One region of the Pseudarthrobacter phenanthrenivorans Sphe3 genome, then DNA from elsewhere that is predicted to be linked to it. Evidence: riboswitches for the same ligand, from Rfam matches in the RefSeq annotation. Region 1 holds a riboswitch; each other region holds the start of a gene.
What was found. A riboswitch is a leader RNA that binds a small molecule or an ion and turns the genes downstream of it on or off. The one in region 1 is predicted to bind S-adenosylmethionine.
Positions count from the first base shown of each region.

Region 1 (7,388 bases):
ATCACCAACATCGCCGAGCTGATGACGCAGGACCTGAAGCGCCGGGTCCTGAAGGATGCTGCGGTGGTGATCGAAGGTGATCGGATTTCATGGATCGGTGCTGCGGCCGACGCTCCCGCTGCGGATGACGCCGTCGACGCCGGCGGGCGGGCCATGCTCCCCGGCTGGGTGGATTCGCACACGCACCTGCTCTTCGCCGGTGACCGGACGGCCGAGTTCGAGGCGAGGATGGCGGGGGAGTCCTATTCGGCCGGCGGCATTGCGGTGACCATGAACGCGACGCGTGCCACCTCGGATTTCGACCTGACACGGCTTGCCCTGGGCCGGGTTGCCGAAGCCGTTTCGCAGGGCACCACCTACCTTGAGACCAAGACCGGCTACGGCCTGGACGTTGAACACGAAGCCCGCAGTGCCCGCATTGCCTCCACAGTGGCGGACCAGGTGACCTACCTCGGTGCCCACCTGGTTCCCGCAGGGGAGGATCCCGACGCCTACACCGAGCTGGTGTGCGGGCCAATGCTGGCGGCGGTCCTGCCGTTCGTGCGGTGGGCGGACGTCTTCTGCGAGGAGGGAGCATTCACCGTGGAGCAGTCCCGCAAGGTGCTGCTCGCCTGCAGGGACGCCGGACTGGGCCTGCGCGTTCACGGAAACCAGCTCGGGGAAGGGCCCGGCGTGCAACTGGCGGTGGAGCTGGAGGCTGCGAGTGTAGACCACGTGAACTACCTCGCGGACCGGGATGTGGAGGCGCTCGCTGGGACTTGGGCCGGCTGGGACGCCGGAACCGGAAGCGGGCGCCGCGGAACCGTGGCCACATGCCTGCCTGCCTGCGACCTCTCCACCCGGCAGCCGCTGGCCCCCGCCCGGAAGCTCCTTGATGCCGGGGTGCAGGTGGCGTTGGCATCCAACTGCAATCCGGGCACGTCCTACACGAGTTCCATGGCATTCTGCGTCACTACGGCTGTGCTGCAGATGGGACTGAGCGTCCACGAAGCTGTCCGCGCGGCTACCTACGGCGGGGCCCTTGCCCTGCACAAGGACAAGGGAATCGACGTCGACGGCGAACGGGCGGTGGGTTCCATCGCGGTCGGACATCGTGCGGATTTCCATGTCTTGAATGCGCCGTCGGCTACGCACCTTGCGTACCGCCCCGGCATGCCCCTGACGTACGCTGTATGGCGGGCCGGGAAGCGGGAGCGCTAGGATTCCCACCCTCGATATGACGTTAGGTGATCATAAGTAGTCTGTTATGATCAGAAAGCGTCATCGAGGCTGGTGGCGGGAGTATCTGGAGGCTTTGCATGACCCGCACCGACCGCTTGACGGCAATCCTTGACCTGCTCGCCAAAACCGGCCAGGTGGAGGTCGAAGAAATTGTGAGCACCCTGCACGTCTCTCCGGCCACTGCCCGGCGGGACCTGGACAGCCTGGCCAAGCGACGGCTGCTGACCAGGACCCGGGGCGGAGCCACCACAGGGGCATTGGCCTACGACCTGCCTGGCAGATACAACCGGGACGATCACGCCGAAGCGAAGCAGCAAATCGCGCAGGCGGCCTCAGGCCTCATTGCCCCGGGTGCCGTGATCGGCCTGTGCGGCGGTACCACCAGCACCGTGCTGGCCCAGATCCTGGCTACCCGTGAAGACCTCAACGCGCCCTCCAACCAGCCCACCCTCACGGTGGTGACCAACGCCATCAACATCGCGTCGCAGCTGGCAGTCCGGCCCAACATCAAGGTCATGGTCACCGGCGGGATCCTCAATCCGCGCTCCTACGAACTGGTGGGCCCCTATACGGACATCATCATGCAGAAAGTGGTGCTGGATATCGCTTTTATCGGCGTCAACGGCATCGACCCGGAAGTGGGGCCCACCAACACGGGGGAGGGGGAAGCCTCGGTCAACGCCCTGCTCGCCAGCCGGGCCCGGGTTTCCTACGTGCTGGCAGACTCCTCAAAGGTGGGGGTGCGTGCCTTCGCCACCATGGACGGTTACAACTTCACCCGGCTCATCACCGACTCCGGGATTTCGGCACGCGACAAGGCTGCCTTCGAGTCGAACGGCACGGAAGTCATAGTCGCCGGCAGTTGACGTGCCGCCACCCTGACCTGCGGCGGCGGCCGGGGTAGCCCTGGCGGGGAGTCGGACACCGGCAGGGCAATCAGGCCGGATCCAGAAACTGCAGGCAAGATGGGAACATGCTGGTTCCCTCCCGCCGTCGTCTGCGGATCGAAGTCTGGATCGTCTTGGGCCTCTCGCTGGGCCAGTCCGCCGTGTACTCCGTGGTGCAACTGCTGGACAAGATGACGCGTGCGCCCCTTGCGGAGGGCACCTCAACACTGAACCGCTCGCAAAGCACCCGTGAGTATTTCGATCTGACCTACCAGCTGCTGGACATTGTCTTCGCGCTGGTGCCCGTGCTGCTCGTGTTCTACTTCCTCAGTGACCAGCGGCAGGCCGCATCCGGCGACGGAAGCAAAGCCGGTTCGGCCTTCACGAGGCTGGGGTTCAATTTTGAGCGGCCCGGCCGGGATCTGCTGCAGGGGCTTGGCCTGGCGGCGCTGATCGGCGTCCCGTCCCTCGGTCTGTACGCGGCGGGAAGGGCTCTTGGGGTTACCACCGCCATCATTCCCAGCGCACTCGACGCCTACTGGTGGACAGTGCCCGTGCTGATCCTGTCCGCGGTCCGCCACGGGATAGTGGAGGAAGTCATCGTTGTGGGCTACCTGCTGGACCGCTTCGGAAAATTCGGTTGGAGCGTTCCGTTGTCCATCATGGCGAGCTCGCTGTTGCGCGGCACGTACCACCTGTACCAGGGATTCGGGCCGTTTATCGGCAACGTATTGATGGGCGTGGTCTTTGCCTGGTTGTATACGCGGACGCGGCGGGTGATGCCGCTGGTGATAGCCCACGCACTGCTGGATATCGTGGCGTTCGTGGGCTTCAGCCTGTTCGGCAAGGCCGTGGGACTGGGGTGAAGCTGTGCGACTGAATAAGGGACTGGGCCAAAGGCGTCCGGACGGCCCCAGGCACACCTAGACGATGGCGACCAGCAGGTGGCGGCTAGGTAATGGCCGGTTCCAGGTCCCCTAATGGCTCCTGACCCGGGACGAGCGGGTCCCCGGCCAGGCCGGTCGGCACCGCGTAGAAGTCCTCCCATAAGGGGTCATCCGCAGGCAGGTCGTTCGGGTCTACCAGGTTGTCGCTCATAGGTTCCTCAAGTGGAGGCTCCAGATAGGGGAGGCCTCCGGGAGGGCAGGCATGAGCAGCGGGCATCGCCGGGTGGGGCGGTGCGCCATGCACTTGCCCGTTGTGGCGCTCGTCCGGTTTCAGTCCTACCAGCAGGTCTGGCCAGTGGGGTGGTTCCCAGTCCTGGTGTTCGCTTTTGTAGTGGTGCCCGGTCGGTGAGGTCCAGCCGGGTGGTTCGTTTTTGGTGGCTGGTGTTGGTTTCCAGCCGCTGGTGTGCCTGAGTTTGTGGTGTTTCGGGCAGGGTTGTCCCAGGTTGGAGATCCCGGTGGCACCGCCTTTATGCCAGGCGAGAATATGGTCTGCTTCGTTGTCCAGGGAGTGGTTGCTGCAGCCGGGGAAGGGGCATTTGCCGTCCCGCAGCCGCAGCCAGTTCCGCATCGCCTTGGTCACCCGGTAGCTGGTCCGGCCGATCTCCAGCGGCGCCCCGTCACGAGGATCAATGAGCACCCGGTGGAAGGAACCGGCACCATTCGCGACCAGATCCCTTGCCGTGGACGGCGGGATCGGGCCGTACCCGTCCAGCATGGCCGGCTCGTCGGTCAGTCCCATCAGGGAAAACACCGGCACGGTGACCAGGACCTGCGCACGGATCGAATCGCCCTGCCCGGGATGGGCTTCAGCACCTGTTCCCCGGGCCCCGGCTCCAGAGCCGTAGCCGGGGCCATGGCCGGAGCCTGTGGAACCGCCGTTGGTGCCGCTGGTCAGGAGGGCGGCGCAATAGGTGTCTGCCCGGCGCTGGGTGAGGGTGCGGTCTTCCCCGGGCCCTTGCATTCCCCGGGCGAGGGCGGTGAGCCGGTTCCAGATGGCCGATGCTTTGTCCGCGGGCAGGCACGCGGCGATCCAGGCCATCCCGTCAGTGTCCTTCCAGTACTCGACCCGCCGGTCCGCTGCACCCTTGGCGTGACGCTTCTCAATCGATTCGGGGTGGTGGCGTTCCCGCCAGGTCCTGGCCTTGGCCTTGAACCGGTACGCCGGCATTTCCCCGATGGTGGCACCCGTGGTCCGGTGTGCGGCGTCGGGGTCCAGGAAATAGTCCTCCAGGGCCGCCGCCGCGGCCGGGTCAAGGCCGAGGGTCTGGTCCACCATGGTCCGGGCATGCGCCCAGGAAATGGTCCCGGCCTGCAAAGCGGCGAGGGTCCGGGGCCGGGACGTGGTCAGGGCGTGGGCGTCGGCCAGCAGCGCACCGGCGGCGCGGTCGCCGATGACCAGCGCACACCCGACCTCGGCCACCAGGCTCCGGTCCTGCGCCGTTGCCTCCTGGGGTGAACGTGCCGGACCGTTCAGGGCCTGCGTGGCCGCGGCAAACACCTCCACCGCCTGCGCCTTCAACGCCGCCAGCTTCGCCTCCGACCGGGCTACCCCGGTTAAAACCTCCAAAGCCCCATCAGCAACCCGCTGCAACGCATCATCAAAGCCCGCGCCGGCAGTACAGGAACCAGCAGTACCGCCGCCAGCGAGCACCGCCGCAAAAGCAGCCACCGAAGCGTCAACCGCCGCCTCAGCCTGCACCACCGCCGGGTTGATTTCCATACCCAAAGTCTCGCAGGAGGGTCTGACATTTTCCCGGGAGACCTGGAAAAGCTGGCGGGGCGTTCTTGCTTTGCTCACCTGTTGGACCTGGAGAATCAACCGCGCTGTGGACCCAACCCGTCGGGTTAGGACAGGAAATGGATTCGGCCGCCATCGGCAGGTGACCCCGTTGTCACAAGCTGATGGCGGCCGAAGCTCATCCGGGCAGGCTGTAGCTCCTGCCCAAGGCGGTACCTGAGGTGAAACCCCAAGGCATAGGAGGAGGGTCAGATTGTGACTGCCCCGTTGGCGGTTTCAAACGTGACGGAAAGGATCCCGGGGGTCCCGTGCGGGGCCACCCACTCCACAGCCACGTCTTCCAGCGGCTTCTCCACGGGCTCTCCAAGCCATTCGGTCACGCGTGCCGCCGAGCCCGCAATGGTCAAGCAGCTCATTTTGACGTTGCTGTCGTAGGCGTTGGACGGGTGCAGGGAAGGATCGCCTTCCCACTTGAGCATGTAGGGCACCTGGGGGTCCGCAATGAGGCCCAGGATGCCAATCTGCTTCCACACGAGTTCGCGGCCATCGGGAAACTTGCGGTTTCCGTTCACGGCAGACCGGCCCAGCCGCTCCTCGAACGGGGCGAGGTCGTCCACTTCGACGCACCAGCCCATCCAGCCGCCGCCCGCGGCGGACCGGGCACGCACTGCCTGTCCGAAGGGGGCCTTGTCTGAGGCGGGGTGGTCCAGGACCTCCACGACCTCCAGGTACTTATGCCCGGCGAGGGGAATGATCATGTTCCGGGTTCCGAACCGGGGGTGTACCCCGCCCTTCACTGCCTCAACGCCGAGGGCAGAGGAAATACGTTCGGTGGTGGCAGCCAGGCCATCGTGTTCACAGGCGTAAGAGACGTGATCCATGCGCATGGCAACATCTTGGCACTTTGTGATCGGGCTCTCAGCTTAGGTAACCCTTACTCGGAATTCCCGCGCCGGAGAGCAGTGAAGCCCGTCCGCGGGCAAAAAGATCCGAGTCTATGTTCGTCATAATCGCATCCCTGTCGGGCGCTGTTCCTACACTGGCCTCAGGTCATGAGCGCCAGCGCCAAGCCCCGGCTCGCTGGCCGGCAACCCTCCATCCGCGGTGGGGTGCCCCGGGTGAGGACCTGGCTGTCCGGCAACGGCCGGATGGCAAGCGCGGCCCGCGGTGCTTCGAGCCTGCCGGGCCCATGTCAAAGGAGCCTTAGTGTCCAACGGATGGTCTTTCGAAACCCGCCAGATCCATGCAGGGCAGGAGCCGGACAGCGCCACAGGTGCCCGTGCCCTCCCCATCTACCAGACGACGTCGTTCGTTTTCCCCAGCGCCGAGAGCGCTGCGAACAGGTTTGCCCTGGCCGAGCTCGCGCCCATCTACACCAGGATCGGCAACCCCACCCAGGATGCGGTGGAGCAGCGGATTGCCAGCCTCGAAGGCGGCCTGGGTGCGCTGCTGCTCAGCTCCGGCCAGGCGGCTGAGACCTTTGCGGTCCTGAACATTGCCGAGGCGGGGGACCACATCGTGGCCAGTCCCAGCCTCTACGGGGGGACCTACAACCTCTTCGCCCACACCCTGAAGAAGTTCGGCATCTCGGTCACGTTCGTAGCGGATCCTGACAACCTCGAGCAGTGGCGTGACGCGGTCCAGCCCAACACCAAGCTCTTCTTCGCTGAGGTGGTGTCCAACCCGCGGCAGGACGTCCTGGACATTGAGGGCGTGTCCGGAGTTGCGCACAGCGCCGGCGTCCCCCTGATCGTGGACAACACCCTGTCCACGCCCTACCTCATCCGTCCGCTGGAATGGGGTGCAGACGTCGTGGTGCACTCGGCTACCAAGTACCTGGGCGGGCATGGGTCCGCGATCGCCGGCGTCATCGTGGACTCGGGAAACTTCGACTTTGGCAAGGACCCCGGGAAGTTCCCCGGCTTCAACACTCCGGACCCCACTTACAACGGCCTTGTCTACGCGCGTGACCTTGGGGCGGACGGTGCCCTGGGTGCCAACCTGTCCTATATCCTCAAGGCCCGGGTCCAGCTCCTGCGTGACCTGGGTTCTGCTGTCTCGCCATTCAACGCCTTCCTGATTGCCCAGGGGCTGGAAACGTTGAGCCTGCGGGTGGAACGGCATGTTGCCACCGCGCTGGAAGTGGCGCAGTGGCTCGAAGCGCGTGACGACGTCGAATCGGTCGCCTACGCGGGTCTGCCCTCCAGCCCATGGTTCGAGCGCGGGCGCAAATACGGTCCCAAAGGTACAGGGGCTATCGTCTCGTTCAACCTGGCCGGCGGCGCGGAAGCGGGCAAGCGCTTCGTGGACGCCCTGGAGCTGCACTCCCATGTGGCAAACATCGGCGACGTCCGCTCCCTTGTCATCCATCCGGCGTCGACCACCCACAGCCAGCTCTCACCGGAGCAGCAGGAAGTGGCCGGCGTGACCCCGGGGCTGGTGCGGCTTTCGGTGGGCATTGAGCACATTGACGACATCCTGGCCGACCTCGAAGCCGGCTTCCGGGCGGCCAAGGCCGCCGCAGCCTGAACCTGCCGCACCACCTGGCCGGCAGCCGGGGAAGTCACAACCAGTCACACTCTTGGCGGCAGGCAT
Region 1 is NC_015145.1:1,414,692-1,422,079, forward strand. It holds gene hutI (imidazolonepropionase) at 1-1,200, shown strand, start outside; gene ASPHE3_RS06515 (DeoR/GlpR family DNA-binding transcription regulator) at 1,299-2,087, shown strand; gene ASPHE3_RS06520 (CPBP family intramembrane glutamic endopeptidase) at 2,195-2,974, shown strand; gene ASPHE3_RS06525 (HNH endonuclease signature motif containing protein) at 3,060-4,775, opposite strand; gene ASPHE3_RS06530 (VOC family protein) at 5,042-5,680, opposite strand; SAM riboswitch class IV at 5,842-5,957, shown strand; gene ASPHE3_RS06535 (bifunctional o-acetylhomoserine/o-acetylserine sulfhydrylase) at 6,000-7,322, shown strand.

Region 2 (7,388 bases), 1.7 Mb from region 1:
GACGACTGTCGCCCCCGCCGCATGGGCCAGTTCACTGACGGCGGCGATGTCCACGATCTCCTGCATGGGGTTGGACGGCGACTCGAAGAAGACGGCAGTGGTGGGCTGGGAGAGCGCTGCGCGCCACTGCTCCAGGTCCGGTCCGTCCACAAATACGGTCTCCACGCCCCAGCGCGGCAGGATCTCGTTCAGGATCACGAAGCAGGAACCGAACAACGAGCGGGCAGCCACAACGCGGTCACCGGCCGCCAGCAAGGCACCCAAGGCGGTGAAAACGGCGGACATGCCGGACGCCGTCGCAAAGCACGCCTCCGTGCCTTCCAAAAGCCGGAGCCGCTCCTGGAATGTGGCTACGGAAGGGTTGCCGTAGCGGGAGTAGACAAAGCGCTCGTCCTCGCCAGTAAAGGCTCGTTCGGCGGCTGCAGCGGATTCGTACACGAACCCGGAGTTCAGGAAGACAGCCTCGCTGGTCTCCTGGAAGTTGGTGCGGTCCAATCCGCCGCGGACGGCCTGGGTGTCGGGGCTCCAGCCGGCGGCGTCTTCGTTGAAGGTCACTTAGTTCTTTCCCAGGTTGGTGGGCAGGCCGCGGTTCTTCCAGCCGTTGACGGTACGTTCGCCGTAGCGGTCCGGCTCGCCTTCGAAGCCCTCCAGGACGTTGTAGGAGGTGAATCCCGCCTGGGTGGCGGCAATTGCCGCGGCAATGGAACGCTGGCCGGAACGGCACAGGAACACCAGCTCGGTTGACCGGTCCTCCGGCGCCTGCTGCGTGAGGTCGTTGATGAAGTCCGGGTTCTGGATGCCGCCCGGGAAGGACCACTGGATGAAGAGGGGATCGTTGTCCGTGGCTTTGGTATCGGGGATGCCGATGTGCGCCCATTCGCCTTCGGTGCGAACGTCCACCAGCACAGCACCCTGCTGGAGCTTCTCCCAGGCCTCCTGCGGGGTCAGGTCTCCGGCGTAGCTCATGCGTGGCCCTCGCCGTCGAACTCGAGGTCGTCGCCTGCAGCTTCAAGGTCATCCACGGCGTCGGCCACTGCGGCGTCGGCGGAAGCGATGGCTGCGGGCAGGACCACGGCCTGGGCGACGATGACGCTGGTGCCGTTGAAGGTTGCCGCCGGGCTGCCGTGGAGCACATAGCCTTCCGTCAGGGCGTTGGAGATCCGTTCGCAGAATTCACGGTTGTCCGGTCCGCTGATCAAGCGGTAGGACAGTTTCTCTTCAGGGGCAGGTGCGTCAGACACGACGGATCTCCTTCTCTCACGCTTGCAACTCGAATCGGTCGATATGCCGAGTATTCACCTGAGGCACCCCGCCGCGGAAGGAGGGTTGCCGACCGGCCAGTCAGGGCTTGGCGCCGGTACTCATTACTCCGCAAAAACGTAACACTTGCCGCCGTGAGCCGCACCGCCGCCGTCGTCATGTTGCGTAACTGAACCGTGCAAGGCGCCGCGGGTAGGCTCAGCACCTCCCGTGAAGGTACGACGGCGGATCCGCCGGCAAGAAGGACGGCCAGCCCGCAAACAGAAAAGGCGCGGACCGCCTGTCGTGAGGCTGCGGTCCGCGCCGGAATTCCTTGCGGGAAGGGCTCCTAGACGAGCCCGGGGTAGCTGGCCATGATGTAATCGGCAGCGGCCGGGCCTTTCATGCGGAGCCCATTGTGGCCGGGGGCAACCCGGTGGTTCATTGCTGACCAGAAAGTTGACTCAGGGCGCGGCTTTTGCTGGTTGATGAAACACCAGCTCGTGTACAGGCCGTACAGCCGGTCGCTGTCGAGCGTGGATTCCGAGGCCTGGTCGACGTAGGTGGCTTCTTTGAGGAAAAGATCAAACTGCGAATGTGCCATGACGGCTTCCCTTCGCTAAGTGCGGTGGTGCCGCCGTTCGGCTACAGCAGCCAACCTCAATGCCGTGCACAGGGCAATGGGGGTTGTGGATGAAGCCCGCTATGACCACGGACTATGGGACGTGTCAATGCCGCATCTACACTGTAGACTTTACCCGTAGACTACACATCAGGCAAGCGTTTGGATTAACCCCTGCGGACTTGCTGCTAGCCAGGATGGAAACCATGGCCTCCCCCAAACCGACCAAGGCCGGTTACAGGCGAAAAGCCCCGCTGACCAGGGACCTCGTGCTCGCAAAGGCGCTTGAGGTGCTTGACAATGAGGGGCTGGATGCACTGACCATGCGCCGTCTAGGCCAGGAGTTGGACCGCGATCCGATGAGCCTTTACCGGTACGCGGAGAATCGGGCGGCGCTGCTCGACGGAGTCACGGAACTGGTGCTCAACAAACTCTCCATCCAGCCCGAGGACCCGGACTGGAAGGCCCAATTGCGCCACATAGCGCACAGTCTGCGAACGCTGGCGCTGGAGCATCCCAACGTCGTACCACTGCTGGTGACCAGGCCACTGTCCACGCCGCTGGGCCTGCGCCCGCTCGGAACGCTGCGCCCCTTGGAGCAGATCCTGTCCCTGCTGGTGGGGGCAGGGTTCAGCCCCGCGGGCGCCCTCCACGTCTACCGCGCCTACTACGGATTCCTCTACGGGCACATCCTCAACGAACTGCAGGAATTCGTGGTGGACCCGGAGGAAAACGAAGTACTGCTGCGGCTTGGGCTGCACCGTCTTCCGGCCAAGGAGTTTCCCAGGCTCCGTGCCCTGGCCCCGGCCTTGGCCGAGTACGACGGTTCCGCCGAACTCGACCAGGGGCTTGCCATCCTGCTGTCCGGCCTGGAGGCGCAGCTTTCACGCGAGGTGGCAGTCTCAGGGCGTTAGTAGAGGCCGCAGCCGCTGCTACTCGAAGGATGCCCGGCGCTTATCCTGCGCCCGGGTGCTCCAGATATCGGGCCGGTTCACCTTGAAGCGGCGGCCCGTGAGAACCTGGGCTGAGAGCCTGATGTAGTTCGCCTTTTCCCCCGGCTGCCACGGCTCCAGCCCCAGGCTGTCCACCGCGTCCTTGTCCTCCTGGTCTTCCATCACCTCTGTGTTTCCGCGCACCACTACGCTCCAGGCCTCTTCGGTATGGGGATCGTACCCATCGATCTCCATCGCCGCCGGCCGCTCCGAGAGCGCACTCCAGAGCTTGGTGACGCCGGCGGTGCGGAAGGCGATGCTGCGGCGGTGCACCACGTAATTGACGGGGAAGATTTCAGGATGGCCATCAACCACCAGGGCGAGGCGCCCCACCGCGTCGTTTTCCAGGAGTTCCCAGCATTCGTCAAAGGTCAGGTGGTCTTTCGGCTGCGTCTGCGAGTCCATGAACCACACCTTACGGGCACTGTCCCGCAGGAGCCTAGGGTGCAAAGGACCTGGATCCGGGTGCGTCCTTACTGTATGCCCGCCAACAGCTCGTTCAGTTCCGCGGTGAGCTCTTTCTGGACGGACGCGGTACCCACTTCCTTGCCGTCGATCCGGTTCACCGGCGCCAGCAGGCGGACACTGGAAATCAGCCATACGGCGTCGGCATCCAGCAGGTCCTGCGGCTCCAGCGGGCCGTAGCCAAGTTCCCAACCCGCCGCCTTGGCAGCAGCGAACAGCGCGCCCTGGGAGGTTCCGGGCAGGATGCCGCTGTCCAGTTGCGGTGTGATGAGGCGCTTAACGGAAGTGCCGTCGTCGGACGTCCCTGCGTGGGCCATCAGGACAGTGGAAGTGGGCCCTTCCAGGACGCGGCCGTCGGTTGAGATGAAAATGACGTCGTCAGCGCCCTGTTTCTGGGCGTGGCGCAACGCCGCCATGTTCACGGCGTAGGACAGCGTCTTGGCGCCCAGCAGCAGCCAGGGGGCGCGCTCGGCTGCGCCGCTGTCATAGCCGCGGTCCAGGAGGATGACGTCGATGCCGGCCTCACGCTGGCGCCGGGCGCCGGCCCCGACCGGTGATGCTTGGACCCAGGCGGTGGGTGCGGACGCACCCTCGACACCGCGGGTCACCACCAGCTTGACCACCAGTTCGTCCGCCGCGGCCGAGGCGGGCGGGTGCTGCGAACGGTGCTGGGCGACAGCATGGGTGATGGCGCGCCGCCACTCCTGCTCACTTGGGATCACCAGGTCGAGCGCGGCTGCGGAGCCGGCCAGGCGGTCCAGGTGCGCCTGGAGCTTCCGGACCGTGCCGCCCACCGCCAGCATGGTCTCGAAGATGCCGTCCCCGCGGGTGGCGCCCTGGTCGGTGACCAGGAGCTGGGGCTTGGAAGCGTCGGCCAGCCTGCCGTCCGGGAAATCAGGATCGAGGAAAACGAGAACCACGGAAGCCGGAGAAGTCATGGCTCCAGCTTAGTGCCGCACCGCACGGATAAGCTGGGCGGAGTGCCTGGCTGGAAACGGTCCGCCGGGAGCCCATCCTCCGGGGGTTTATTTCATTGTTGTGGCCATTTTCGCTTGCCGGCACCGCGCCAATGTGGGTGGTGGTAGTGCTGGGCATCGCCGACCTGGTTATCCGCGTCCTGGCGCTGGGGATCATTCCGGGAAACAGGCGCCCCACCACGGCAATGGCATGGCTGCTGGGCATCTTCTTCGTCCCGTTCGTGGGGATCATCCTGTTCCTGCTGTTCGGCAACTTCAGGCTCTCCAGCCGGCGCCGGGAACAGCAGCAGCAGGTCAACGAACGGGTGCGCGCGGGGATCTCCTCGCTGGCCGAGGTAGAAAGCGACTACCCGGGACCCGAATGGGTGAAGTCCGCGGCGGAATTGAACCGGCGGCTGGGATCGGTGCCCATGGTGGACGGAAACACCGTGGACCTGATCCCCGGCTATCCGGACTCCATCCTGGAAATGACCAAGGCCGTGCGGAAGGCCGAGAAGTTCGTCAACGCCGAGTTCTACATCATGAGCACGGACCACATCACCGATGAGCTTCTCACCGCCTTGGAGGAAGCCGCCGAGCGCGGGGTTGAAGTGCGGGTGCTCTTCGACCACATCGGCACCCTCCGGGTTAAGGGATACCGGAAACTGCTGAAACGGCTGCGCGCGGGCAAGATCCAGTGGAAGCGCATGCTTCCGCTCCTGCCCATCCACGGCCAGTGGCGCCGGCCGGACCTGCGGAACCACCGCAAGATCATGGTGATCGACGGCGAAATCGCCTTCACCGGCTCGCAGAACCTGATCGAACCCTCCTACAACAATCCCCGCCACCGCAAGGCCGGCAGGGAATGGGTGGAGCTGATGGCCCGCCTCCAGGGGCCGATCGTCACAACCCTGAACGTCGTCTTCGCCACCGACTGGCTGAGCGAAACGGACGAGTCCCTGGAACACCAGCTGCAGCTGCCCTCGAACCTGCATCCGGGGAAGGTTACGGCGCAGGTTGTTCCCAGCGGGCCGGGGTTCATTACCGAGAACAACCTGCGGCTCTTCAACACGCTCATCTACTCGGCCCAGCACCGGATCTCGATCTGCAGCCCCTATTTCGTGCCGGACGATTCGCTGCTCTACGCCATCACCACCGCTGCCCAGCGAGGGGTGGACGTGGAACTGTTCGTATCGGAGAAGGGGGACCAGTTCCTGGTGCACCATGCCCAGCAGTCCTACTATGAGGCGCTGCTGAGGGCCGGGGTCCGAATCTACCTTTACAAGGCGCCGTTCGTGCTCCATGCCAAGCACTTCACCATTGACGACGAGGTTGCCGTCCTTGGCTCTAGCAACATGGACATGCGCTCCTTTTCGTTGAACCTGGAGGTGTCGGTCATGCTGCTCGGTGAGGACATTGTCACCAAGATGCGGGCGGTGGAGGACACATACCGGGATATCTCGCACGAGCTGCAACTGGTGGACTGGCTCAACCGGCCGCTCGCTGCACGATACGTGGACAACGTGGCCAGGTTGACGGCCACGGTCCAGTAGTCGAGTCCAAAGGGCTCCTCCGGCCGGTTATCCGTCGGCAGCAACCCGCTCATCATCACCACGGGCTGTATGCTCCGGCCAGCCGCCCCGACGGTAGGCAGGCGTCCCGAGCGCCAGGACCAGCACTGTGAGAACACAGCTGCCGATCATGACACCTACCATCGAGAGGGCGTTTCCGCCGAGCAACCCCACAAGCGGGCTCACCAGGCCGGCCACGCCGGACTGCAGGGCACCAATTACGGCTGCAGCGGTACCGGCCATATGCCCGTAGTTATGCAGGGCAAGGACAGAGGCGTTGGCCGGGATCATTCCCTGCGCGCCCAGGACGAGCCAGAGCCCTGCCATCAGCCCCCATACGCCCCCGGTGCCTGTGGCCACCGCCGCCAACAGGAGCAGGGCAAGGACCAGTTGGACAAGGACGGCGGTGCGCAGAAGGCGGACCGGTGGAAACTTACGAACCAGGGTTGCGTTGAGCTGCGCCGAAAGGACCAGGGCGGCACCGTTAAGTGCGAAGGCGAGGGCGAACTGCTGCTCGGTGAAGCCGTATTCGTCCTGGAAGACGAAGGGGGAGCCAACCACGTAGCTCATGATCAGGGCCAGTCCGAGGCCGGGGATAACGGCCAGCGCCATGAAGTGCTTGTCCCGAAGCAGTGACCAGTAGGCGCCGGCAACATACCGCGGACGGCCCGGGCTGCGGCTGCCCTCCGGCAGCGTTTCGGGCATGAACTTCCAGACGATGGCCACCAGGACGACGCCGATGAGTGCCAGGACATAGAAGACGGCACGCCACTGCCAGGCTCCCGCCACGGCTTGGCCGACGGTGGGGGCAAAGAGGGGAGCGACGCCGATCACCAGCATCAGGCGCGACAGCAGGCGGGCCGCTGTGGAGCCGGTGAAGCGGTCGCGGATGACGGCGATGGCCACCACGGCCGCCGCGGCGTTGAAGAAGCCCTGAAGGACACGCAGCAGGGTGAGCGTTTCGATGGTGGCCGTGATGGAGCAGAGCAGTGAGATCACAACGTGCAGCGAGATGCCGATGAGCAGCGGCAGGCGCCTGCCGAACCGGTCTGAGAACGGGCCGATGACCAGCTGGCCTATGCCGCCGCCGAGGAGGGTTCCGGACAAAGTCAGCTGGGCTGCGGCCTGGGTGGTTTCAAGATCCTGCACCACCGCCGGCAGTGAGGGCAGGTACATGTCGGTGGTGACGGCCGGAAGAGCGGCCAGGGCGCCCAGCATCAGGATGTACTTGATGCTGCTGCGGGGTGCTTGGGGGCTGGAGGTTGTGGGGTGGGTGTCCGTCACGCGGCAATACCTAACTGTGTGGAAGCACTGGGGATGGGGCCCGCCGCGTGGCTTGAGCGGTCACCGGACGGAGTCCGGGTGGTTCACGGATTCCCAGGTCTGCCCGTAGGGAACCTGGTCACTGAGTTCAAGGGTGAAATGGCCGGCACCGCGCTTTGTCACGAGGATACCCCTGGTGGGGTTTTCCCTGGCAAGGTCACGGAGTTGCTGGACCGAGGCGTTGAGCTTTTCGTCCGCCTCGGAACGGGTGGTGGCCGAA
Region 2 is NC_015145.1:3,931,420-3,938,807, reverse strand. It holds gene ASPHE3_RS18295 (O-succinylhomoserine sulfhydrylase) at 1-555, opposite strand, end outside; gene ASPHE3_RS18290 (rhodanese-like domain-containing protein) at 556-966, opposite strand; gene ASPHE3_RS18285 (DUF1737 domain-containing protein) at 963-1,241, opposite strand; SAM riboswitch class IV at 1,255-1,369, opposite strand; gene ASPHE3_RS18280 (hypothetical protein) at 1,589-1,843, opposite strand; gene ASPHE3_RS18275 (TetR/AcrR family transcriptional regulator C-terminal domain-containing protein) at 2,068-2,775, shown strand; gene ASPHE3_RS18270 (pyridoxamine 5'-phosphate oxidase family protein) at 2,794-3,258, opposite strand; gene ASPHE3_RS18265 (aminodeoxychorismate lyase) at 3,327-4,256, opposite strand; gene cls (cardiolipin synthase) at 4,388-5,827, shown strand; gene ASPHE3_RS18255 (multidrug effflux MFS transporter) at 5,855-7,129, opposite strand; gene ASPHE3_RS18250 (hypothetical protein) at 7,190-7,388, opposite strand, start outside.
Region 2: linked by a shared signal. The riboswitch ahead of ASPHE3_RS18285 (DUF1737 domain-containing protein) and the one ahead of ASPHE3_RS06535 (bifunctional o-acetylhomoserine/o-acetylserine sulfhydrylase) in region 1 are both predicted to bind S-adenosylmethionine.

Region 3 (7,388 bases), 1.3 Mb from region 1:
CAGTTCCTGCCGCAGGGCAAGGATCCGGGCGGCTACCGTTTCGGTGGTGCGGCGCGGGTTGCTGAGGGGGCGTTTGGATCGGGGTTCGACGGCGGCGATACCTCCGGCGGACTCGCGTCGGAGGAGCTCGTGGACCCAGCGGCGGCTGACTCCATACCGGCGGGCAGCTTCCGTAACTGTCAGGCCCTGGTCACGGACGGCGAGGACGATCACTTTCTGCTTCGACATGCATCATGCTGGATCCCTGCCGGTATGAACGATGTCCCGACTCATGTGAGAACTATGTCGTGAAACTAGACACCCCCATCTCCACATTTTGTGGCCGGCACAGCCGTTAGGCTGTGCCGGCCCACCCTCAACACCCCGGTCTTCGGACCGGGGTGTTTTTTGCTCCCGCCATAGACCAGGGCAAGCCCGGTCAGTTCACCGAAGGAGTACCCGTTCACCCAAGGCGTAGCGGCGGCGGGACTAGCAGCCGGACCTGAAAGGTTGTGCCTTTTAGGACCCGGAGGCGGTGCCAGGCCGCGCCGGGAGCGGTACAACCGGGAGGTGCGCCATGGGCCAGGCGCTGGAGCCTGCACCAGATGATGACGACGGCGACGCGCTGGACTCGTATTCACGGACAGTCATGCGCGTGGCCGCTGCCGTGACGCCGCACGTGGCCGCCATTGAAATGTCCGCTGGACGGGGACGCAACGGCCGCATGCGGGTGGGCGCCGGTTCAGCCGTGCTGTTTACCGAGGACGGCTACCTCCTGACCAACTCGCACGTGGTGGCCGGCACCCAGCGGGGCCACGCCGTCTTCGCGGACGGCAGCCGGATGGAACTGGAACTGGTCGGCGCGGACCCCTTGTCCGACCTTGCCGTGGTCCACGGCAGGAGGCCCAGGATTGCCCCGGCCGAATTCGGCGAGGCAGAGTCACTGCGGGTGGGACAACTCGTTGTTGCTGTCGGAAATCCGCTAGGCCTGGCCGGCTCGGTCACGGCGGGGGTGGTCAGCGGCCTGGGCCGCGCCATCCCCGTGTGGGCCGGTGGAAACCGCAGGGTCATCGAGGATGTCATCCAGACCGACGCTGCACTGAACCCGGGCAACTCCGGGGGAGCGCTGGCTGACACCCACAGCCGGATCGTGGGCATCAACACGGCAGTGGCCGGGGCAGGGCTGGGCCTGGCCATCCCCATCAATGCCACCACCCGGAGGATCATTGCCGCCCTGCTCGCCGACGGCCGCGTTAAACGCGCCTACCTGGGCCTGGTCAGTACCCCGGCCCGGCTCAGTCCCAGTGCTGTCATCCGGACCGGACAGCGGGAAGGCCTTCAGGTGGTGGAAGTGCTGGCAGGATCCCCGGCAGCTAAAGCCGGGATAGCCGCCGGAGACATCCTGCTCACTGCCGGCGGCCGCCAGGTCAGCACTGCCGAAAGCCTGCAGCGGCTGCTGTTCGCCGACGCCATCGGACAGCCGCTGGACGTCGTCGTGCTCCGGGACGGGCGCGAAGTCCACCTCATCGCGGTGCCCGAGGAGATGTCCGGCAACGGAAAGTAGGCTGGACGCGCCGGTCCCACAAATCAAAGTGAAGCCAGCCGGCAACAGCAGGAAGAGATCAGGCTTGGCCCGGGACGTCTGCGATGCCTACGAAACGCGTCCCAACGCCGTCGAACTCACTGCGGACGTATCCCGCACGCACGCGGGGAATATCTGCCGGCGGATGGTGCCCGCACACCACATAGGTGAATTCCGGCCACCACTTCTTGGGGCGGGCGGCTTCCTCGTAACCGCAGACGGCGCACTCAAGGTGGACCCACACCGGGCGCTTGCCGGTACGGTTGGCCCGCGACTGGACCAGCCAGGCCGGCGGGTTGTCCAGGATTTCGCCGAGCTCGGCTTCGCTCATCCACTTTGGCAGGCCATGGCGTTGCGCCATCTCCAGGGGTACGTCAAGGGCAATGGCCGCGTCGCGTCTGCTAATCATCACCATCCACGATACGGGAGCCCGCCAAATCCGGACCTGCAGGGATCCGCCACAACAGCAGGCCCGCCCACGCCTCCAACAAACCCAGCAAGCTTAGGACAGCAGGGCCATGCCAGCCACGGCCGCAGCAAACCCCAGAACCAGGTTGGCCGCAACATTCATAGCCGCTGACAGGAACCGCGCTTCGCCCAGCAGCCGCACGGTTGCCGTGGTCCATGAACTGAACGTGGTGAGTCCGCCAGCCAGGCCCGTGGCCAGGGCGCCCTGCCACTCCGGGCCCAAGCCCTGCCGGGCGATAAGGGCGTGAGCCGCCCCGATGATGAAGCAGCCGGCAACGTTGACCACCAGCGTGGCCCACGGCCAGTGCAGCCTTACGGGAATACGAGCACCAGCACCGGCAGCCCGGATACGGCGTGAGCTATGGTGCGCAAACCAGCTGTCGACGCCGAAACGGAGCAGCGCCCCGCCCACACCGAAAACGCCCACCAGCACGGCCGCGATCATGGCCCGCTCCGGACCGGCCGGCCGATCTGCTTCCCAAACCGCCACCCGAGGCCGGCGGCACCAAGCCCCAGCACCAGCGACAACCCAAGGTAGGCAATCCACACGCCGTGCTCTCCGGCCCGCGCCAGCTGGTCCACGGAGAAAACTACGGCAGAGAACGTGGTGAAGGACCCCAGGAGGCCGGGGCCCAACCCGGCCCGCAGCCAGAAAGCCGTTCCGGGGCGGGCGAGCCATGCAGTGGTCAGGGCAGCCAGCACAAAGCTGCCCGCCACGTTGATGCAAAGTGTTGCCCACGGGAACGCACCCGGCACCTCGGGGAAAGCCAGGCCCAGGCCGTACCGCAGTTCGGTGCCCACCAACCCCCCGGCCGCAACGGCCAGCCAGACGGGTAGCCCGGGCGACGCTGCTGATTCCCGCCTGCTCATACCCTGGACGTGCCGGCATCCCCGAGGAGGCAGCCGGGGTGCGGGTGGTCGCTGTGCACCCACAGCGCCGAGGTGACCTCGTCCGCGAGGTCGTAGTCCCGGGTCCGGCCCGAGTTCCTGATCCGGACCACCAGGGCCCCGCCAAAGGGCCTGCGCCCCACCACTTCGACCTCTGCGTCGAGGTCGATCTCCTCGGCTGCAAGGTAGCGAAGCAGGTCGGGGTTGTCGTCACTGATCCGGGTGATCCGGCCTGTGTGGCCTTCATCGAGTTCACCCATGAGGTGGGCGCGGGGCATGAGCACCTGGCCGTCCGCCGTGGGGATGGGATCCCCGTGCGGATCGCGCTGCGGGTTCCCGAGCTTGGCTGCCACCCGTTCAACGAACGTGTCCGAGACGGCGTGCTCCAGCAGTTCGGCCTCATCATGCACCTCGTCCCAGCTGTATCCCAGCTGCTGGACGAGGTACGTTTCGATCAGGCGGTGGCGCCGCACCATGGAAAGCGCCAGCCGCAGGCCCGTGTCCGTCAGCCTGATGGCACTGTACGGCTTGTGGTCAACCAGGCCCTGGTCCTTCAGCTTGCGGACCATCTCCGAGACAGATGAATTGGCCACTCCCAGCCGCTGCGCCAGTTGCGAGGACGTGATGGGCTTGTCCTGCCATTCGGTGAATGAGTAGATGACCTTGACGTAGTCCTCAATGGAGGAGGAGGGCGCACTGGTCTTCACGGATTCAAGCCTACCGGCTCGCCCGACGCCGGGCGGCTGCCGCTCATGCCCTTACCGCCCGCCACGCCAAAGCGAGGTAAGGCAGTTCCAGTTCTTCGTCCGGACCATGCCCCAGATGCTCGTGGAGGTACCAGTCGAGGTTCGCCAGCACCTTGGCCCGGGTGGCCTCGCCCGCACGCAGGTAGTAGCTCCGCGACTTCGTCAGCTCCATCAGGCCATGGGTGGTAACGGCGTCCTGCCAGTGGGTCAGATGGCTTTCCAGCCGCTCAAACTCCGGCCCCACCAGCGGCCGGAAACCAGGCTTGTAGACGTCCCCGGCATGCATGATCCGGGAGAGCCGGTGCACCCAGGGGACGGAAGTGTCCAGCTGGTTCCAGACAAGCCCCAGGGTTCCGCCCGGGCGCAGTACCCGCGCCAGTTCCGTACTTGCCCGCAGCGCATCGCACCAGTGCCATGCCTGCGCAACGGTGACGACGTCGAACGCCGCCTCGGGCAGGCCGGTAGCCTCAGCGGTGCCCAGCGCAGCCGTGGCGCCCGGGCAGTGCTGCACCAGTTGTGCGAGCATGTCCGCCGAAGGATCCACGGCTGTGACGGAGAGTCCCAGGTCGAGCAACAGTTCCGTGAACTTGCCGGTCCCCGCGCCCACATCGAGGGCGTCACGGGCGCCCGGAGGTACTACCCAGCGGGCAGTTTCCGCAGGGTAGCCGGGCCGCACCTGCTGGTAGTGTTCGCCACCGTCCTGGAAGCTTTGGCCGAGCTCCCGGCGGCGGCCGTGATCCAGCCTGGGGCCACCCCGTGCCACGAGCGGCCTCCTTCATCCGGGTACTTTGGTGTCTTCCGAATTTACCGCATCTGGTGCCCGGCCAAGGTCCCAGGGGGGACCAAGCGGGATCAGTCGTCGATGCAGGGCGCCGCGCCGGCGGTGCCGGGGGTGTTAGGTGCCCAGTGCGGGTACGTACGGTTGTCGTTGGCGGGAACCCAGCGGCCGGCGTCAACCACATAGTCCCAGCCAAGGCCCTTGCTGCGCAGGTCCCGGATGCCGGCCAGGAGCCGCTCGGCGTCCTCCAGCCTGGAGCCGACACCGAAGCTGGCCCGCAGGGAACCGGACGGAAGCCCCAGCCGCTTCAGGAGCGGGTGTGCGCAGAAGCGGCCGTCGCGCAGCCCCACGCCATGTTCCGCTGACAGGTAGGCGGCCACCAGGCCGGCGTCGTAGCCCTCCACGGAGAAGTTGACCACGCCGATGGTGTCCGTGTCCGGGTCGGTGTCCTTGAAAATCTGGTGGACCGTAACGCCGTCGATCTCCTGCAGGCCCTCCACGAGGAACGACCGGATGGCGGATTCGTGGGCGTGCCACCGGTCCTGGTCAAGTTCGGCGATGACCTGGGTGGCGCGGGCCAGCGTGGCGGCGCCAAGGACGTTCGGTGATCCGCCCTCATGGCGGGCTGGGCCGGTTGCCCAGCTGACGCCGTCGAGCCTTGCTTCCTTCACGGCCCCACCGCCGGCAAGGTGGGGGGTGCCGGCGTCGAGCCAGTCCGCCCTGCCAACCAGCACGCCCGCGCCGAAGGGCGCGTACAGCTTGTGCCCGGAGAAAGCGATGTAGTCCACGTCGTCGGGGGTGATGTCCACGCGCCGGTGGGGGGCCAGCTGGGCTGCGTCCACCACGATCCGTGCGCCGTGCCCGTGGGCCAGGGCGGCGAGGGCACGGATGGGAAGGATCTCACCGGTGACGTTCGAGGCGCCGGTGATGGCGAGCAGGCTCACTCCGCCCTGTTCCAGTTCGGCCCTGACCGCGTCGATGGTGCCTGCGATCGTGTCTTCCGCGACGATGCTGCGGTGCGGCACGCCCTGCCATGGCAGGAGGTTGGCGTGGTGCTCGATGTCCAGGTAAAGCACGTCGCCGTCCGGTACCCCGCCGGTTGCGGGCAGGCAGCCTGCCAGCAGGTTGAGCGAGTCAGTGGTGTTGCGCGTGAAGATGACGGAGTCATCCGGGCGGCCGCCCACGAATCCGCGGACAATGGCGCGGGCGTTCTCGTACACGGAGGTGCTGATCTGGGACGCGTAGCCTGCGCCGCGGTGGACGCTGGCGTAGTAGGGCAGGATCTCGTTGAGGTACGCGGACACCACAGTCAGAGCCGGGGCGGACGCACCATAGTCGAGGTTCGCGTAGCGGACGTGCCCGCCATGGATCAGCGGGGCCTGGATTTCAGCGCCGGTGACTGCTGCAAGCGGGCGGCCGGCGGCGGCCTGCCACTGGTCAAAGAGGGCAGTGGTTGCAGGCTGGATGGCAGCGCTGGGGGAGACGGTGGCAGTTGTCACAAAGACCTCACTTCACAACAGGACTCCGTGACGGAATCCGCGCTTGCCGCATCCGTTCCGGACCGGCCTGGTCGTCACCCGGGGCACCCCACCGCGAATGGAGGGTTGCCGGCCAGCAAACCGGGGTTTTGCGCTGGCACTCGTGACCTGGTTAAGAGCGTAGGACATGGGCAGGGAAGGTTAAAAGCCGGCGGAAATGTTAAGGGCTTTGTTACGTCCGCTTGGAAAAGGGCCCCTTCACCGAACATTACGACGGCGGCCGCCTCTGTGGGGAGTCAGCCGCCGTCGGAAATTCGATGGATCAGAGGAGGTCGTCGAGGTCCGGGTTCAGCCTGCGCAGCACCTCGGAGTGCAGGATGGAGTTGGTGGCCAAGGCATTCCCGCCGAACGGTCCGTCTTCGCCCTCCAGCGACGTGAAGCGGCCGCCCGCCTCCACCACAATGGGGACCAGGGCAGCCATGTCGTAAAGGTTCAGTTCAGGCTCGCAGGCAATGTCCACCGAGCCTTCCGCAACCATGCAGTAGGACCAGAAGTCGCCGAAGGCCCGGGTCCGCCACACATCCTCGGTGAGGCCCAGGAACTCGTTGAGGTTGCCGCGTTCCTTCCAGCCGCCCAGGCTCGAATAGGACAGCGAGGCATCGGACAGGCTGGAGACGTTGGAGACCCTGAGGCGGGTGGCCGCGGCCAGGGAACGCCCCATGTAGGCGCCCATGCCTTTCGCCGCCCACCAGCGCTTGCCCAGCGCGGGAGCGCTCACCACGCCCACCACCGGTTCGCCCTCATCCACCAGTGCGATCAGGGTGGCCCAGACCGGAACGCCCCGGACGAAGTTCTTGGTCCCGTCAATGGGATCAATGATCCACCGCCGTGATCCGTGCCCGGTGCTGCCGAACTCCTCGCCGAGGACGGCATCGCGCGGACGGGAACGGGAGAGCTGGCCGCGGATGGCTTCTTCGGCCGCCTTGTCCGCGTCGGTGACGGGCGTCAGGTCCGGCTTGGTCTCAACGTGGAGGTCCAGGGCCTTGAAGCGGCTCATGGTCTGGTCATCCACGGAATCAGCCAGGACATGGGCCAGGCGCAGGTCATCGTTATAGCTCGAAGCGGGTTGGATCATGGTTCCAAACTACCGTCTGCGCGCGCTTCTGCCGGGAACCGGCGCCCGTCAGTTGACGCTGCCCAGCTCCTTGGCCTCCTGGGCTTCCATCCTCGGGTCGGTGCCGAGGAGCCGCCGGAGGGAGGCCAGCCGGGCGGCGCCGGTGGGCCCGGCATGGCCTTCCGCCACCCACGCGTCCAGCCCGCAGTCCACGGCAGCCGCGGTGTGCTTGCAGCCCCGCTCGCAGTCATCGGTGCCGGGGGAGAGGTCCGGGAAGGACCTCAGGATCCTGTCCGGATCCACGTGTGCCAGGCCGAAGGAGCGGATGCCCGGGGTATCGATGATCCAGCTGCCG
Region 3 is NC_015145.1:2,674,675-2,682,062, reverse strand. It holds gene ASPHE3_RS12475 (IS481 family transposase) at 1-228, opposite strand, end outside; gene ASPHE3_RS12470 (S1C family serine protease) at 557-1,543, shown strand; gene ASPHE3_RS12465 (hypothetical protein) at 1,602-1,970, opposite strand; gene ASPHE3_RS12460 (fluoride efflux transporter FluC) at 2,064-2,474, opposite strand; gene ASPHE3_RS12455 (fluoride efflux transporter FluC) at 2,471-2,899, opposite strand; gene ASPHE3_RS12450 (metal-dependent transcriptional regulator) at 2,896-3,624, opposite strand; gene ASPHE3_RS12445 (class I SAM-dependent methyltransferase) at 3,668-4,426, opposite strand; gene ASPHE3_RS12440 (aminotransferase class V-fold PLP-dependent enzyme) at 4,516-5,940, opposite strand; SAM riboswitch class IV at 5,975-6,088, opposite strand; gene hisN (histidinol-phosphatase) at 6,242-7,054, opposite strand; gene rsgA (ribosome small subunit-dependent GTPase A) at 7,103-7,388, opposite strand, start outside.
Region 3: linked by a shared signal. The riboswitch ahead of ASPHE3_RS12440 (aminotransferase class V-fold PLP-dependent enzyme) and the one ahead of ASPHE3_RS06535 (bifunctional o-acetylhomoserine/o-acetylserine sulfhydrylase) in region 1 are both predicted to bind S-adenosylmethionine.